Regions from separate parts of the Streptomyces sp. NPDC004266 genome, predicted to be linked through region 2. Evidence: riboswitches for the same ligand, from Rfam matches in the RefSeq annotation. Region 2 holds a riboswitch; the other holds the start of a gene.
What was found. Region 2 has a riboswitch for glycine ahead of gcvP (aminomethyl-transferring glycine dehydrogenase). Riboswitches for the same ligand answer to the same signal wherever they lie in the genome.

Region 1: linked by a shared signal. The riboswitch ahead of gcvT (glycine cleavage system aminomethyltransferase GcvT) and the one ahead of gcvP (aminomethyl-transferring glycine dehydrogenase) in region 2 are both predicted to bind glycine.

Annotation. Positions count from the first base shown of each region.
Region 1 covers NZ_JBIAMM010000010.1:99,262-106,554, reverse strand. Annotated here, with positions in the region: gene ACFYUZ_RS23795 (ABC transporter permease) at 1-990, opposite strand, end outside; gene ACFYUZ_RS23790 (enhanced serine sensitivity protein SseB C-terminal domain-containing protein) at 1,353-2,147, opposite strand; gene ACFYUZ_RS23785 (enhanced serine sensitivity protein SseB) at 2,226-2,966, opposite strand; gene ACFYUZ_RS23780 (AAA family ATPase) at 3,091-3,747, opposite strand; glycine riboswitch at 3,908-4,007, shown strand; gene gcvT (glycine cleavage system aminomethyltransferase GcvT) at 4,182-5,306, shown strand; gene gcvH (glycine cleavage system protein GcvH) at 5,384-5,761, shown strand; gene glyA (serine hydroxymethyltransferase) at 5,793-7,061, shown strand; gene ACFYUZ_RS23760 (L-serine ammonia-lyase) at 7,211-7,293, shown strand, end outside.
Region 2 covers NZ_JBIAMM010000020.1:103,602-110,894, forward strand. Annotated here, with positions in the region: gene ACFYUZ_RS35085 (glutamate--cysteine ligase) at 1-906, opposite strand, end outside; gene ACFYUZ_RS35090 (hypothetical protein) at 1,386-1,976, shown strand; gene ACFYUZ_RS35095 (DUF5999 family protein) at 2,309-2,515, shown strand; gene gcvP (aminomethyl-transferring glycine dehydrogenase) at 2,602-5,487, opposite strand; glycine riboswitch at 5,667-5,766, opposite strand; gene ACFYUZ_RS35105 (PRC-barrel domain-containing protein) at 5,880-6,254, shown strand; gene ACFYUZ_RS35110 (DNA polymerase IV) at 6,309-7,293, opposite strand, start outside.

The sequences.
Region 1 (7,293 bases), on a different contig from region 2:
GTCGCCGAAGAGGTTGAACGCCAGAACGGTGATGAAGATCGCGAGGCCGGGGATCACCATGAACAGCGGGTCCGACTCGTAGGTGGTGATGGCCGTCGACAGCATCTGGCCCCAGGAAGCGGTGGGAGGCTTCACACCCGCGCCGAGGAAGCTGAGCGCCGCTTCGGTGAGGATGTTGGTGGGGATCATGAGGGTCGCGTAGACCATGATCGGGGCGATCAGGTTGGGCAGCAGCTCGCGGCGCAGGATGTAGAAGCGGCCGGCGCCCAGGCTCTGGGCGGCCTCGACGTACTCGCGGTTGCGCAGCGAGAGGGTCTGGCCGCGGACGATGCGGCCGACGTACGGCCAGCCGAAGAAGCCGATCACCAGGATGAGGGCGGCGATGCGCACGCCCGATCCGTCCAGGCCGAGGAACTGGTTGGGCAGCACCGAGACCAGGGCGATCGTGAACAGCAGCTGCGGGAAGGCGAGCATGACGTCCATGACCCGGCTGAGGGCGGCGTCGATCCAGCCGCCGAAGTAGCCCGCGATGACGCCGAGGATCGTGCCGAGGAAGACCGCGAAGACCGCCGCCAGGAAGGCGACGAGCAGCGAGATCCGGGCACCGTAGACGATCCGGCTGAAGACGTCGCGGCCGTTGACGGGCTCGACGCCGAAGAGGAAGTCGCCGCTGACACCGCCCCAGGAGCCGATCGGCGTGCCGAACAGCGGGTCGATCTGGTCCTCGTGGAACTCGTCCGGCGGGTGGCCCAGGAGGCCCACGATGACCGGCGCGAAGATCGCGACGAGGATCAGGAAGACGACGACGAAGGCACCCGCGAGGGCCAGCTTGTCGCGCTTGAGGCGGGTCCAGGCGATCTTCCAGGGGGAACGCCCCTCGATCGCCTTGCCCGTGGCGCCGGGGTTGTCCGGAGTGCCGGGAGCGTCGGGCGCGCCGTCGACGGTGGCGGTCGCCTCGCCCGCACTCTTCTCGTGCAGTGGTGCCGTCATCGTGGTGAGGACCCCTCTCGGCCGCCGGTAGCCGGCCCTTGCCCGCCGCGGGTAGCGGCTCGGTGGAACAACCTGCTGGACACCGGCTCGAAAGGAACCGAACGCCCTGTGTTCCGGGGAGTCTTCAATGTGCTCGCGATCACCCGCCAGCCCTGACGGGGAATGTTTGCTCAAACGTGATGCGGTGCTGCGACTTCCGTTATCCGGACGTCCCGATCACGTGAGCGGACCAACCGGGTCCCTCTTGCCCGCAATCGGACATGTCGCGCAACTGGTGGCGCGAGCTGTCGAATTGGGGTGAACGAAGGCCTCCGGAGCGGACTCCGGAGGCCTTTGCCGACAAGTGGGACACGAGGGACGTCTCAGTATCCGGACGGCGTCGGCGGGGGGTACCCGTACCCCGGCACGGCGGCGGAGCCGCGCCCGGCGTGCGCCTCGCGGTCGTAGAAGGGGCGCGCGTTCGCCCGCAGCCACAGGGCCACCGGGTCGTACGCGTCGGAGAGCGCGACCGTCGAGACGGGCAGTCCGTCGGGGACGGTGCCGATCGACTGGCGCATCATCGAGCGGACCTCGTCGACGGCCGCCGATGACGTGTCGTACAGGTCGAGACCGATGACGAGGTACGGGGAGCCGAGCGCCGGCTGCACCCAGCCGCGGCGCAGCGCCCGGACGGCCGGGGTGCGGTGGGCGTTCTGCGTGAGCAGGGCGTAGAACTGCGGCATCTCCAGGGCGGGCTCGGTGACCCGCAGCGGCCCGGCGGGCATCCGGTCGAGACCGGTGGCGATCCGGCGCAGGTCGGCCCAGGGGATGCCGACGCCGCCGCCGGGGGCGTGCGGATTGAGCCAGACGCCCCAGCGGTCCGGGTAGAGGGCGCGGGCGATGTCCCGACCGGTGACGAGCTCGTGGGCGCGGTTCCAGCCGGAGGCGGCGAGCTCCTGGGCGGAGGTGACGCACGGCGCGTAGCCGTAGCCGTCGACCTCCATGTTCCCGTACTGGGCGTCGGGCGAGCCGGGGGCGCCCTGCCAGAGCAGCATCCACAGCTCGCCGTCGGCGAGGGCGTGCAGCAGCTGCTCGTACGCGTCGTAGCGTCCGGGTGCCACCTGGCGCAGCATGTGCTCGACCCGTCCTCCGGTCGCAGCGGTGCCTGACGCGCTCACCCTGGGTCCCGCCCCTCTTCCGTCCACCACGTACGTCTGTCCAGCGATCGAGTCAGTTCAGCTTAAACAGGGGGCCGCTCAGGCGCCGCCACGCTGGTAGAAGGGGCGCACCCGCTCCAGCATCCAGTCGCCGACCGGGTCCTGCGCCATGTCGAGCAGGATGAGGTTGACCGGCCAGGCGACCTCGACCCGGCCGAGGGCGCGGCCGAGGGCGTCCAGGGGGGCGTTCCGGTCGACGCCGTCCCAGCCGCCCAGCTGGACGCCGACGAAGAGGGCGGGTTCGGTGCCCTCGACGCTGGCGAGGGCGCGGCGGGCGGTGGCGACGACGCCGGTGGCCTCGAACTCGGCGGAGGCGGCGGCGAGGAAGTCGACCGGGTCGTCCTGCCAGTCGGGCTCGAAGAGCCGGACGCGGCCGCCGGTGGCGGGCCCGTCGAGCGGGGTGCGGCCGACGCGGCAGAGCTCGGCGACGGCGGGCGGGGGCAGCGGGACGCCGACGGTGCCGCCGGGGTTCACCGCGATGCCGAGCTGCGGGGGCAGGCCGCGGGCGAAGTCACGGGCGGGGGCGACGGTGAAGGACACGTGGTCGCCGACGCAGGCGCGGAACTGCTGCTCGGAGCTGAAGACGGGCACGTAGGCCGCGCCGTCGAGCTCCATGGTGGCGAGGTCGAGGCCCTGGCTGTCGGGGCCTCCGCCGTTGGGCAGGGGCACCCACACCGGACTGCGGCCCAGCACCTCGACGAGGCGGGCTCCCGCCTCGGGATTGCCCAGTGAGGCGGCAAGGACCTCTTCGAGCTCGTTGCCCGGCCACGTCACGTCCACGGTCGCGTTTCCCCTTCTCGCGCGGCCTTCCGCACCGGCCGCCCGGCAGCACCCTAACGCCGCCCCGGCGCCGCCGTGGCCAGAAGGGAAGGGTAGGGGCGTCCCGGGACGGCCGGGACAGGCCCTAGGCGGCCTGCCGGAAGCCGATGCTGCGCAGGGAGTCCGCGGCGGCCCGGTCGAGGAGGGTCACCGAGGCGCAGCCGTGCGGGAGGGTGCCCGACTCGGCGGCCCGCAGGAGCCGGCCGACGGCCCGCCGGTGGCGCCCGAAGGCGTACGCGGAGACGCCGCGGCCCCGGGCGTGCTGGCCGGCCCTGGCGGTGTCCGGGGTGACGTCGAGGAGGAGCAGGTGCAGGGCGCGGCCGCGCCGTCTCGCCTCGCGGGCGAGCCAGGCCCGCACCCAGGACTGGGTGCCGCAGTCGTGGACGATCACGCTCGCGCCGGAACGCAGGACGCGGCGCAGCGCGGCGTAGTGCGCGATCCGGACCAGGGGGCGGTAGACGGCGTAGGGCAGGAGGCGGGGCATGCGGGCCTCCCAGCGCTCGCGGACGTCCTGGGAGTCGATGGCGCCGCCCCGGGCGGCGCGCTTCATCAGGGTGGACTTGCCGCTGCCGGGCAGCCCGGAGACGACGACGAGGTCGCCGGCGGCGAAGGCGAGGGAGCGGGGGCCGCGGCCCCCGCGCTCGCGCAGGTCCCGCAGGAGGCGTCCGCGGCTCCGGGCGCGGGCCCGCTGGGACGGTATGCCGGTGCTCGCCGCGTACGCGCCGGTGTGCTGGATCCTCATCGTTCTCCCCCTGTCGGGTCTCAGGAGACCTGAGGAGACCCTTGCCCATGAAGTGTAAAGAAATGGTAATGGGGCGCAAGCGATTTGCCCCGCCGACACCGCGTGCGATGATGTGCGCGCCAGGCGCGCACAGTCGCCGCACAACCGCATACCGGCCGCTCGAATCCGCGCGGGAGAGTTCCGGACCGCCGAGCGCGTCCGGGCGCCGAAGGAGCAAGACCCTCCCTTGAATCTCTCAGGCCCCGTACCGCGTGGATGAGGCAGATCTGAAAAGCGGGACGCCTCGCCGTGTCCCCACCCAAGGTGCAAGCCGATCTCTCGGTGACGAGATGCTCTCGGTGAACCTCTCAGGTTCCATGACAGATGGGGAGGACGTCCTCGCCCGTCATGTGTTTTCGTCACCGATCACGCCCTTGGGACCCGGGAGCCACCCCATGAGCACTGCCCCCCGTCTGACCGCCCTCGATGCCCTGCATCGTTCGCTGGGCGCGACCATGACCGACTTCGCCGGCTGGGACATGCCGCTGCGGTACGGCAGCGAGCGCGACGAGCACAACGCCGTCCGCACCAAGGCCGGCCTCTTCGACCTCTCCCACATGGGCGAGATCACCGTCACCGGCCCGCAGGCCGTGGAGCTGCTGGACTTCGCGCTGGTCGGCAACATCTCCACCGTGGGCAACGGCCGCGCCCGCTACACGATGATCTGCCAGGAGGACGGCGGCATCCTCGACGACCTGATCGTCTACCGCCTCGGCGAGACGGAGTACATGGTCGTCGCGAACGCCTCCAACGCCCAGGTCGTGCTGGACGCGCTCGTCGCCCGCTCGGAGGGCTTCGACGCCGAGGTCCGCGACGACCGTGACGCGTACGCCCTGATCGCGGTCCAGGGCCCGGAGTCCCCCGGCATCCTGAAGTCGCTCACCGACGCCGACCTGGACGGCCTGAAGTACTACGCCGGCCTGCCCGGCACCGTCGCGGGCGTGCCCGCCCTGATCGCCCGCACCGGCTACACCGGCGAGGACGGCTTCGAGCTGTTCCTGAAGCCCGACCACGCCGAGGGCGTCTGGAAGGCGCTGACCGAGGCGGGCGAGGGCGTCGGCCTGATCCCCTGCGGCCTGTCCTGCCGCGACACGCTCCGCCTGGAGGCGGGCATGCCGCTGTACGGCCACGAGCTGACCACCGCCCTCACCCCCTTCGACGCGGGCCTGGGCCGGGTCGTGAAGTTCGAGAAGACGACCAACGAGGGCCGTTTCGTCGGCCGCGAGGCGCTGGAGAAGGCCGCCGAGCGCGCCGAGTCCGCCCCGCCGCGCAAGCTGGTCGGTCTGATCGCCGAGGGCCGCCGCGTCCCGCGCGCGGGCTTCCAGGTCGTCAAGGACGGCGAGGTCGTCGGCGAGGTCACCTCCGGCGCCCCGTCCCCGACCCTCGGAAAGCCGATCGCGATGGCGTACGTGGACGCGGCGCACGCCGAGCCCGGCACCCAGGGTGTAGGTGTGGACATCCGCGGCACCCACGAGCCGTACGAGGTCGTGGCGCTGCCCTTCTACAAGCGCCAGAAGTGACGCGTTCGTCTCGTTCCTCGTCTCACCCCGTAAGACCCACGTTCATCAGCACTCCCCCGATCCAGGAGAATCAGGTCATGAGCAACCCCCAGCAGCTGCGCTACACCAAGGAGCACGAGTGGCTGTCGGCCGCCGAGGACGGCGTCGCGACGGTCGGCATCACGGAGTTCGCGGCCAACGCGCTCGGTGACGTCGTCTACGCCCAGCTCCCCGCCGTCGGCGACACCGTCACCGCGGGCGAGACCTGCGGCGAGCTGGAGTCGACGAAGTCGGTCAGCGACCTCTACTCCCCCGTCACGGGCGAGGTCGTCGAGGCCAACCAGGACGTGGTGGACGACCCGTCCCTGGTGAACACGGCTCCGTTCGAGGGTGGCTGGCTGTTCAAGGTGCGCGTCACGGGTGAGCCGGACGAGCTGCTCTCCGCCGACGAGTACACCGCGTTCGCCGGGAACTGAGACCGGGCCCGAGACCCCTAGGGATCGATTCATGTCGCTTCTGAACACTCCCCTCCACGAGCTGGACCCCGACGTCGCCGCCGCCGTCGACGCCGAGCTCCGCCGTCAGCAGTCCACCCTCGAGATGATCGCCTCGGAGAACTTCGCTCCGGTCGCGGTCATGGAGGCCCAGGGCTCCGTCCTCACCAACAAGTACGCCGAGGGCTACCCGGGCCGCCGCTACTACGGCGGCTGCGAGCACGTCGACGTGGCCGAGCAGATCGCGATCGACCGGATCAAGGACCTGTTCGGCGCCGAGTACGCCAACGTCCAGCCGCACTCCGGCGCCTCCGCGAACCAGGCCGCCCTCTTCGCGATCGCCCAGCCCGGCGACACGATCCTGGGTCTGGACCTGGCGCACGGCGGCCACCTCACCCACGGCATGCGCCTGAACTTCTCCGGCAAGCAGTTCAACGTGGTCGCGTACCACGTGGACGAGGCCGGTCTGGTCGACATGGCCGAGGTCGAGCGCCTCGCCAAGGAGCACCGCCCCAAGGTGATCATCGCCGGCTGGTCGGCGTACCCGCGCCAGCTGGACTTCGCCGAGTTCCGCCGGATCGCCGACGAGGTCGAGGCCTACCTGTGGGTCGACATGGCCCACTTCGCGGGCCTCGTGGCCGCGGGCCTGCACCCGAACCCGGTCGAGTACGCGGACGTGGTGACCTCCACCACGCACAAGACGCTCGGCGGCCCGCGCGGCGGCATCATCCTGGCGAAGAAGGAGTTCGCGAAGAAGCTGAACTCCTCGGTCTTCCCCGGCTTCCAGGGCGGCCCGCTGGAGCACGTGATCGCGGCCAAGGCCGTCTCCTTCAAGGTCGCGGCCTCGGAGGAGTTCAAGGAGCGCCAGCAGCGCACCCTGGACGGCGCCCGCGCGCTGGCCGAGCGCCTGGTCCAGGACGACGTCGCCGCCCACGGCGTCTCCGTCCTGTCCGGCGGCACGGACGTGCACCTGGTCCTGGTGGACCTGCGCGACTCCGAGCTCGACGGCCAGCAGGCCGAGGACCGCCTCCACGAGGTCGGCATCACGGTCAACCGGAACGCCGTTCCGAACGACCCGCGCCCGCCGATGGTCACCTCGGGTCTGCGCATCGGCACGCCGGCGCTGGCGACCCGCGGCTTCCAGGCCGAGGACTTCGCCGAGGTCGCCGACGTCATCGCCGAGACCCTGAAGCCGGGCTTCGACGCCGACAAGGCCGCCGCCCTCAAGGCCCGGGTGACCGCCCTCGCGGACAAGCACCCGCTGTACCCCGGCCTGAAGTAATTTCGTACGCTTTAGTTCCGGTTTCATTCGTACGAAAGCTCCGGGGCACCGCGCACACTGGACAGTGGGCGCGGTGCCCCGCCCCGTGCTCAGCCTTTCTGCTCCACCCCGGCAGACAACGGCGTCTAGCCCCCACAAGGAGTCCTCCCGTGGCCATCTCGGTCTTCGACCTGTTCTCGATCGGCATCGGCCCGTCGAGCTCCCACACGGTGGGCCCCATGAGGGCTGCCCG
Region 2 (7,293 bases):
CGGCACCCCGCCGCGGTCGAGGACGAGCAGCGGGTCCTCCTCGTCGCAGAGCGGCAGCAGGGCGGGGAAGTAGCGGACGTTCTCCTCGAAGAGGTCGTACACCGAGTCCACCCACCGCTCCCCGAACCAGGTGCGGGGCCGTACCCCCTGGGACTGCAGCTCGGGCGGCCGGGTGTCGGTGGCCTGGGTGAAGAGCGGTGGCCGGGACTCGCGCCACAGTTCGCGGCCGAAGACGAAGGGGGCGTTGGCGCCGAGGGCGATCTGGACTCCGGACACGGCCTGCGCGGCGTTCCACACGGGGGCGAAGCGGGCGGGCGTCACCTGGAGGTGCAGCTGCACCGAGGTGCAGGCCGCCTCGGGCACGATCGACTCCGAGGTGCACAGCAGGCGTTCGACGCCGTGGATGTCGAGGGTGAAGTCCTCTCCGCGGGCGGCGAGGATCTGGTCGTTGAGAAGGGTGTAGCGGTCGTTGTCCGAGAGGTTCTCGGGGACCAGGTCGTGCTGGGCGAGCGTGGGCAGTATGCCGATCATGACGACGCCCGCGTCGAGTTCCGCCGCCTTGCGGTCGGCGTATCCGATGCCGGTTCCGATCTCTTCCGCGAGCCGGTCGAATACGCGCCCGTCGAGCTGGTGGGGCGCGATGTTCACTTCGAGGTTGAACATTCCGAGTTCGGTCTGGAAATCGGCGCTGGCGATCTTTTCGAGAACCGGTCCGTTGAGCATCCTGGGCAGTCCGTCGGCGCCGGCGAGATTGAGTTCGATCTCCACGCCCATGAGATTGCGCGGCCGGTCGAACCTCTTCTCCGCGAGGAGTCGCGCGAGTCCCGCGAGACACTGCTGGAGCTTTCTCCGGTACTGCTGCCGGTCGGACGGGCCGAACCCGTCGGCCACGACCTTCTCCCCCATCGAAGCGTCCCTCCCCGAGTGGGCAGCCGCCGGGACGGCCGCGCGTCACGGACGATGATGCCCACCCCGCTGATCCACAACGCCTGCGGAACCGGCCTGTCGGAGGATAGGCTGGAGTGAGCACCCCACCGGCACATCCCGAGGGCAAGGAACAAGCGACATATACCAATGTCGTATTTACCGGGGCCCCGGATCGGAATTCAGCCGTCCACCTTCGCGAGGAATACGCAGGTGGGAGCGGTATCGTCCTCGTGATTCCGCTTCAACTCCCGGTGATTACGGCCTGATGACGCCTTGTCAGGAATATCCGCGAGGTCTAGCGGAAACACTGTGTGAACACGTGTCGTATAAACTCCGCGGACGAGGCAGAGTGTTGGCGCCCGGCCATGGCCCCATGGCCCCTCTCTGGCCCCGCCGCCGACAGCGCCGTCGTACCTGCCCACGCATCACCGTGTCTCCTGAGTGAGAGGCGACCCACCATGCTCCGACCCTCCCCGGCCCCTGCGCCGGCCCTCCGCAGCGTCCTCGCGGCCCTCGGCTCACCGACCGCCGTCCGCGAGCCGCGAACTCCCGCGCTGCGGGCAGCACAGGGACCGCTGAGCCCCGAACACGCCCTGCCCGTGCACGTCCTCGACGTCGCCGGAGCACCGGGGCTCGCACCCCGCATCCGGCTCGTCGGCTGGCGCTTCCTGATCCGGAGCGGGGACCGGGCGATCGCCGCCGCGGACACCATGCTCACCGCCGACGGCTGGGCCTTCTCCCACTTCTTCGAAGGCCCGTACGTCTCCGCAACGGAACGGGCCCTGCTCCAGGCCGAGGCCCTGCCCGTCACGTACCGGCCGAGGCTGCTCTCCGTACCGGAGCTCTACATGCTGACCCTCTGGCTGCACTCCGGCCCGGAGACGGACGGCGCCGCCGACACCCCGGCCGCCGCCGATCTGATGGTGCCCCTGGCCCCCGCACCCCCGGGGATCGCGGCCCACCGCCCGTACCAGGTGTCCGACCTCCTGCCCGTGATCAGCACGCGTCTCGCGCCGCCGCCCCTCCTGGGCTCGCCGGCGCCCGCCTGAGCCGGCACACGCGCGTCCCCGCCCCGTGACCCGGCCGGGTCACGGGGCGCACTCCTGTCCGATCCGCGCGCCCGAACGCGCCTCCCGAACGCCCCTCCCGTACGGACTAGCCCGCTCGGACCACCCCGAACCACCCGAAGAGACGGTGCAGTTGACCTGAACCGCCCCTGCGGGTGATGCGTCTTCCCAGGAGAGGACGAGCTGTCGCGAAATACCTGCGGAAGACCGTCCGTGGGGCAAGACTGGGAACGGAACCGAACCGACCGACGGGGGCGGCCATGAGCGCGCAGAGCCGCAGGACATCCACCACGACGCAGCGAAAGAACCCACCCATGTGCCAGCATCAGCCTGCCTGTCCCACCGCCGACTCCGCCGACCGGGAGGCGGCCCGACTGATGGCACACCACCCGGAGCAGGGCTGGAGCCTGCTGTGCAACGGCGTCCTGCTCTTCGAGGACACCGGAGAACTGCTGCCGGACGGGCAGATCATCGCCCCGCACCGGCCGCTCACCGCGGGACAGGTGACGACCGCCGCCTGAGAAGGGCGCGGAAGGACGCCGTACGAGGGAGAGAACGCCGAGGGCCGGCCCGGAGGAGATCCTCCGAACCGGCCCTCGGCGCGTGATCAGTTGTCGTACTCGTCCAGCGGCGGGCAGGAGCAGACCAGGTTCCGGTCGCCGAAGGCACCGTCGATGCGGCGCACCGGCGGCCAGTACTTGTCGGCGGCCGAGACCCCGGCCGGGAAGACGGCCTCGTCGCGGGTGTACGGGTGGTTCCACTCGCCGCCCAGCGCGGCCGCGGTGTGCGGGGCGTTGTGCAGCGGGTTGTCGTCGGCGGGCCACTGGCCCGAGGCGACCTTCTCGATCTCGCCCCGGATCGCGATCATCGTGTCGCAGAAGCGGTCGAGCTCGGTCAGGTCCTCGGACTCGGTGGGCTCGATCATCAGCGTGCCGGCCACCGGGAAGGACATCGTCGGCGCGTGGAAGCCGTAGTCGATGAGGCGCTTCGCGATGTCGTCGACGCTGACGCCGGTGGCCTTGGCCAGCGGACGGATGTCCACGATGCACTCGTGCGCGACCAGCCCGTTCGGACCGGTGTAGAGCACCGGGAAGTGCGGCTCCAGGCGCTTGGCGATGTAGTTCGCCGCGAGCACCGCGACCTGGGTGGCGCGCTTGAGGCCCTCGCCGCCCATGAGGCGCACGTACGACCAGGAGATCGGCAGGATGCCCGCGGAGCCCCAGGGGGCGGCCGAGATCGGGCCGACGCCGGTCTCCGGGCCCGCGGTGGGCTGGAGCGGGTGGTTCGGCAGGTACGGGGCGAGGTGGGCGCGGACGCCGACCGGGCCGACGCCGGGGCCGCCGCCGCCGTGCGGGATGCAGAAGGTCTTGTGCAGGTTCAGGTGCGAGACGTCGCCGCCGAAGTGACCGGGCTTGGCCAGGCCGACCAGCGCGTTGAGGTTGGCGCCGTCGACGTACACCTGACCGCCGGCCTCGTGGACCTCGGCGCAGATGTCGGCGACGTGCTCCTCGAAGACGCCGTGCGTGGACGGGTAGGTGATCATCAGCACGGACAGCTCGTCGCGGTACTGGGCGATCTTGGCGCGCAGGTCCTCGACGTCGATCTCGCCGTCGTCGGCGGTCTTGACGACGACGACCTTCATGCCGGCCATCACCGCGGAGGCGGCGTTGGTGCCGTGCGCGGAGGACGGGATGAGACACACGGTGCGCTGCTCGTCGCCGTTGGCGCGGTGGTAGGCGCGCACGGCCAGGAGGCCGGCGAGCTCGCCCTGCGAGCCGGCGTTCGGCTGGATCGACACCTTGTCGTAGCCGGTGACCTCGGCGAGGCGCTCCTCCAGCTCGGTGATGAGCGTGACGTAGCCCTGCGCCTGCTCGACCGGGGCGAAGGGGTGGATCTGGCCGAACTCGGGCCAGGTCACCGGCTCCATCTCGGTGGTCGCGTTCAGCTTCATGGTGCAGGAGCCGAGCGGGATCATGCCGCGGTCGAGCGCGTAGTCACGGTCCGCGAGCTTGCGCAGGTAGCGCAGCATCGAGGTCTCGGAGCGGTGCGCGTGGAAGACCGGGTGGGTCAGGTACGCGTCGGAGCGCAGCAGACCGGCGGGGAGGGCGTCCTCGGTGCCGGCGTCCAGGGCCTCGACGTCGGCGGTGACGCCGAAGGCGCCCCAGACGGCGGCGAGCTGCGCGCGCCCGGTGGTCTCGTCGCACGAGATCGAGACGAGGTCGGCGTCGACGCGGTAGAGGTTCACCCCGGCCTCGCGGGCGGCGGCGACGACCTCGTCGGCCTTCCCGGGCACGCGGACGGTGAGGGTGTCGAAGTAGGAGCCGTGCACGACCTCGACGCCACCGGCGGTGAGGCCCGCGGCGAGGAGCGTGGCGTACCGGTGGGTGCGCTCGGCGATCTGCTTCAGACCGTCCGGGCCGTGGTAGACGGCGTACATGCCGGCCATGACGGCGAGCAGCACCTGGGCCGTGCAGATGTTGCTGGTGGCCTTCTCGCGGCGGATGTGCTGCTCGCGGGTCTGCAGGGCCAGGCGGTAGGCGCGGTTGCCGTCGGCGTCGACCGAGACGCCCACGAGACGGCCGGGGAGGGAGCGGGCGTGCTTGTCCTGGACGGCCATGTAGCCGGCGTGCGGGCCGCCGAAGCCCATGGGGACGCCGAAGCGCTGCGTGGTGCCGACGGCGATGTCGGCGCCCAGCTCGCCCGGCGAGGTGAGCAGGGTGAGCGCGAGCAGGTCGGCGGCGACGGTGACGATCGCGCCGAGCTCATGCGCGGCGTCGATCAGCGGCTTGATGTCGCGGACGGCACCGGAGGCGCCGGGGTACTGGACGAGCACGCCGAAGACACCGCGCTCGGCGATCTCGGCGGGGATGCCCTCGCTCAGGTCGGCGACGACGACCTCGACGCCGGTCGGCTCGGCGCGGGTCTCGATGACCGCGATGGTCTGCGGCAGGGCGTCGGCGTCGACGAGGAAGACACCGTTCTTGACCTTGCCGACACGGCGGGACAGCGCCATGGCCTCGGCGGCGGCGGTGCCCTCGTCGAGGAGGGAGGCGCCGGAGGTGGGCAGACCGGTCAGGTCGGCGACCATGGTCTGGAAGTTCAGCAGGGCCTCCAGGCGGCCCTGGGAGATCTCCGGCTGGTACGGGGTGTAGGCCGTGTACCAGGCCGGGTTCTCCATCACGTTCCGGAGGATGACCGGCGGGGTGAAGGTCCCGTAGTAACCGAGGCCGATCATCGGGGCGAGGACCTGGTTGCGGTCGGCGAGCGTGCGCAGCTCGGCGAGGACCTCGGCCTCGGTGCGCGCGGCCGGCAGGCCCAGCGCCTCGGCGTTCTTGATCACGTCCGGCACCGCGGCGGCCGTGAGCTCGTCGAGCGAGCCGTAACCGACCTGGGCGAGCATCTTGGCGCGCGCCTCGGCGTCGGGCCCGATGTGCCGCTGCTCGAACGGAATGCCCTGTTCGAGCTCGGAGAGCGGAGTGCGGTTGGCGGTCATGTACGGAGGCCTCCTGGTCGTCACGACCTGCGAGGGGCACCACGGCGCGGGTGCCCGGACGGCCTCCCCCTCTGTCATCTCAACCTGAGAGTTTCACCGGCACGCCTCGCGGCCCGCCGGCTTTCACCGTCGGTGAGAGCGGAATGCCGTCGGACATCCGCTCTGCTTTCCAGAGTGACCTCGTCCGCGCGGTACAGGGGCCTGAGAGATTCCGGGGAGGATTTGCTCCTTCGGCGCCCACCGGAAGGTTTCTCCGGGGGACTCTCCCGCACGGGGTCGACAGCCACAACCAGCCTACCAGCGAGGTTGCGGCTTCCATCGCTCAAGTGGCCGACATCCCAGATGTGCACTTTCGTAGGGGTGTAGAGCAGTTGCGACCAGTTGGAGGGACCGTGCAGACCGATATCGATCCGCGCAGCCTGATCGGCCGCAAGGCGTTCGACCGGAACGGGCACAAGATCGGAACCGTGGACGAGGTGTACCTGGACGACGCGACCGGCATCCCCGAATGGGCCGCGGTCCGCACCGGGCTGTTCAGCCGGGACGCCTTCGTCCCCCTGGAACCGAGCACCCTCCTCGACGACGGCCTCCACATCCCGTACGAGCGGGCGCTCATCAAGGACGCCCCCGACTTCGGCGTGGGCCGCCACCTCTCCCCCGAACAGGAACTCCAGCTCTACCGCCACTACAGCCTCGCCCTGCCGCCCCCGCCCTCCGACGTCCCGGACAAGGACTTCGGCCGCCTGGCGGGCCAGGACGGCGCCTGACGGCCCCACGGGCCGGCGACCACGGAAGGACCCGCACCGCCCCGCCGGTGCGGGTCAGGCCACCGTGGCCCCCCGCACCAGCGGCAACGGCTCCGACGGCTCCAGCTCGGGGTCGTCCACGGAGAACGTCCGCACCCGCCCGGGCCCGGACCACGGCTCCTCGAACCGCACCGTGACCCGCCCGACCCCGCTCCCCTGGACCCACCCGGCCCCGTGGACCGCGTGCCGCACGTCGTGCCCGGGCGCCCAGTCCCTCTCCACGGGGCCGTGCTCCCCGGCATCGACGACCTCCTCCGCCTCGGCCACGGCCCCCGCCTCCGGCTCCGCCCCGGAGTCCGCCGCGGAGTCGGCGACCGCCTGGGCGAACAGGTCCTCCTGCGTGTAGTCCGCGAGCCCGCTCACCCCCACCCCGAGGAGTCGCACGCCCCCCGTCGTGTCCACCGCCTCCAGGAGCCGCCCCGCCGCCTCCCGCACGACGGCCGGGTCGTCCGTCGGGCCCCGCAGCGTCTCGGACCGGGTGAGCGTCGAGAAGTCGTACCGCCGCACCTTCAGGACGATGGTCCGCCCCGAGTGCCCCGACGCCCTCAGCCGCCCCACGCACCGCTCCGCGAGCCGTTCCACCTCCAGCCGGATCCGCACCCGGTCGTGGAGGTCCACGTCGAAGGTGTCCTCGACCGACACCGACTTGGCGTCCCGCTCGGCCACCACGCGCCGGTCGTCGTACCCCTGGGCCATCCGGTGCAGGGAGGTCCCGTGCGCCCGCCCCAGGAGCCGTACGAGCTCGTCCTCGCCCGCCTCCACGAGGTCGGAGACGCTGGTCATCCCGGCGCGCCGCAGATGCTCCCCGGTGGCCGGCCCGACCCCGGGCAGGATCCGCACCGACCGCGGTCCGAGCAGCTCCCGCTCGGTCCCGGGCTCGATGAGGACGAGCCCGTCCGGCTTGGCCTCCTCGGAGGCGATCTTCGCGATCATCTTGGATCCGGCGAGCCCCACCGACCCGGTCAGCCCCGTCGTCGCGAGGATGTCCACCCGCAGCCGC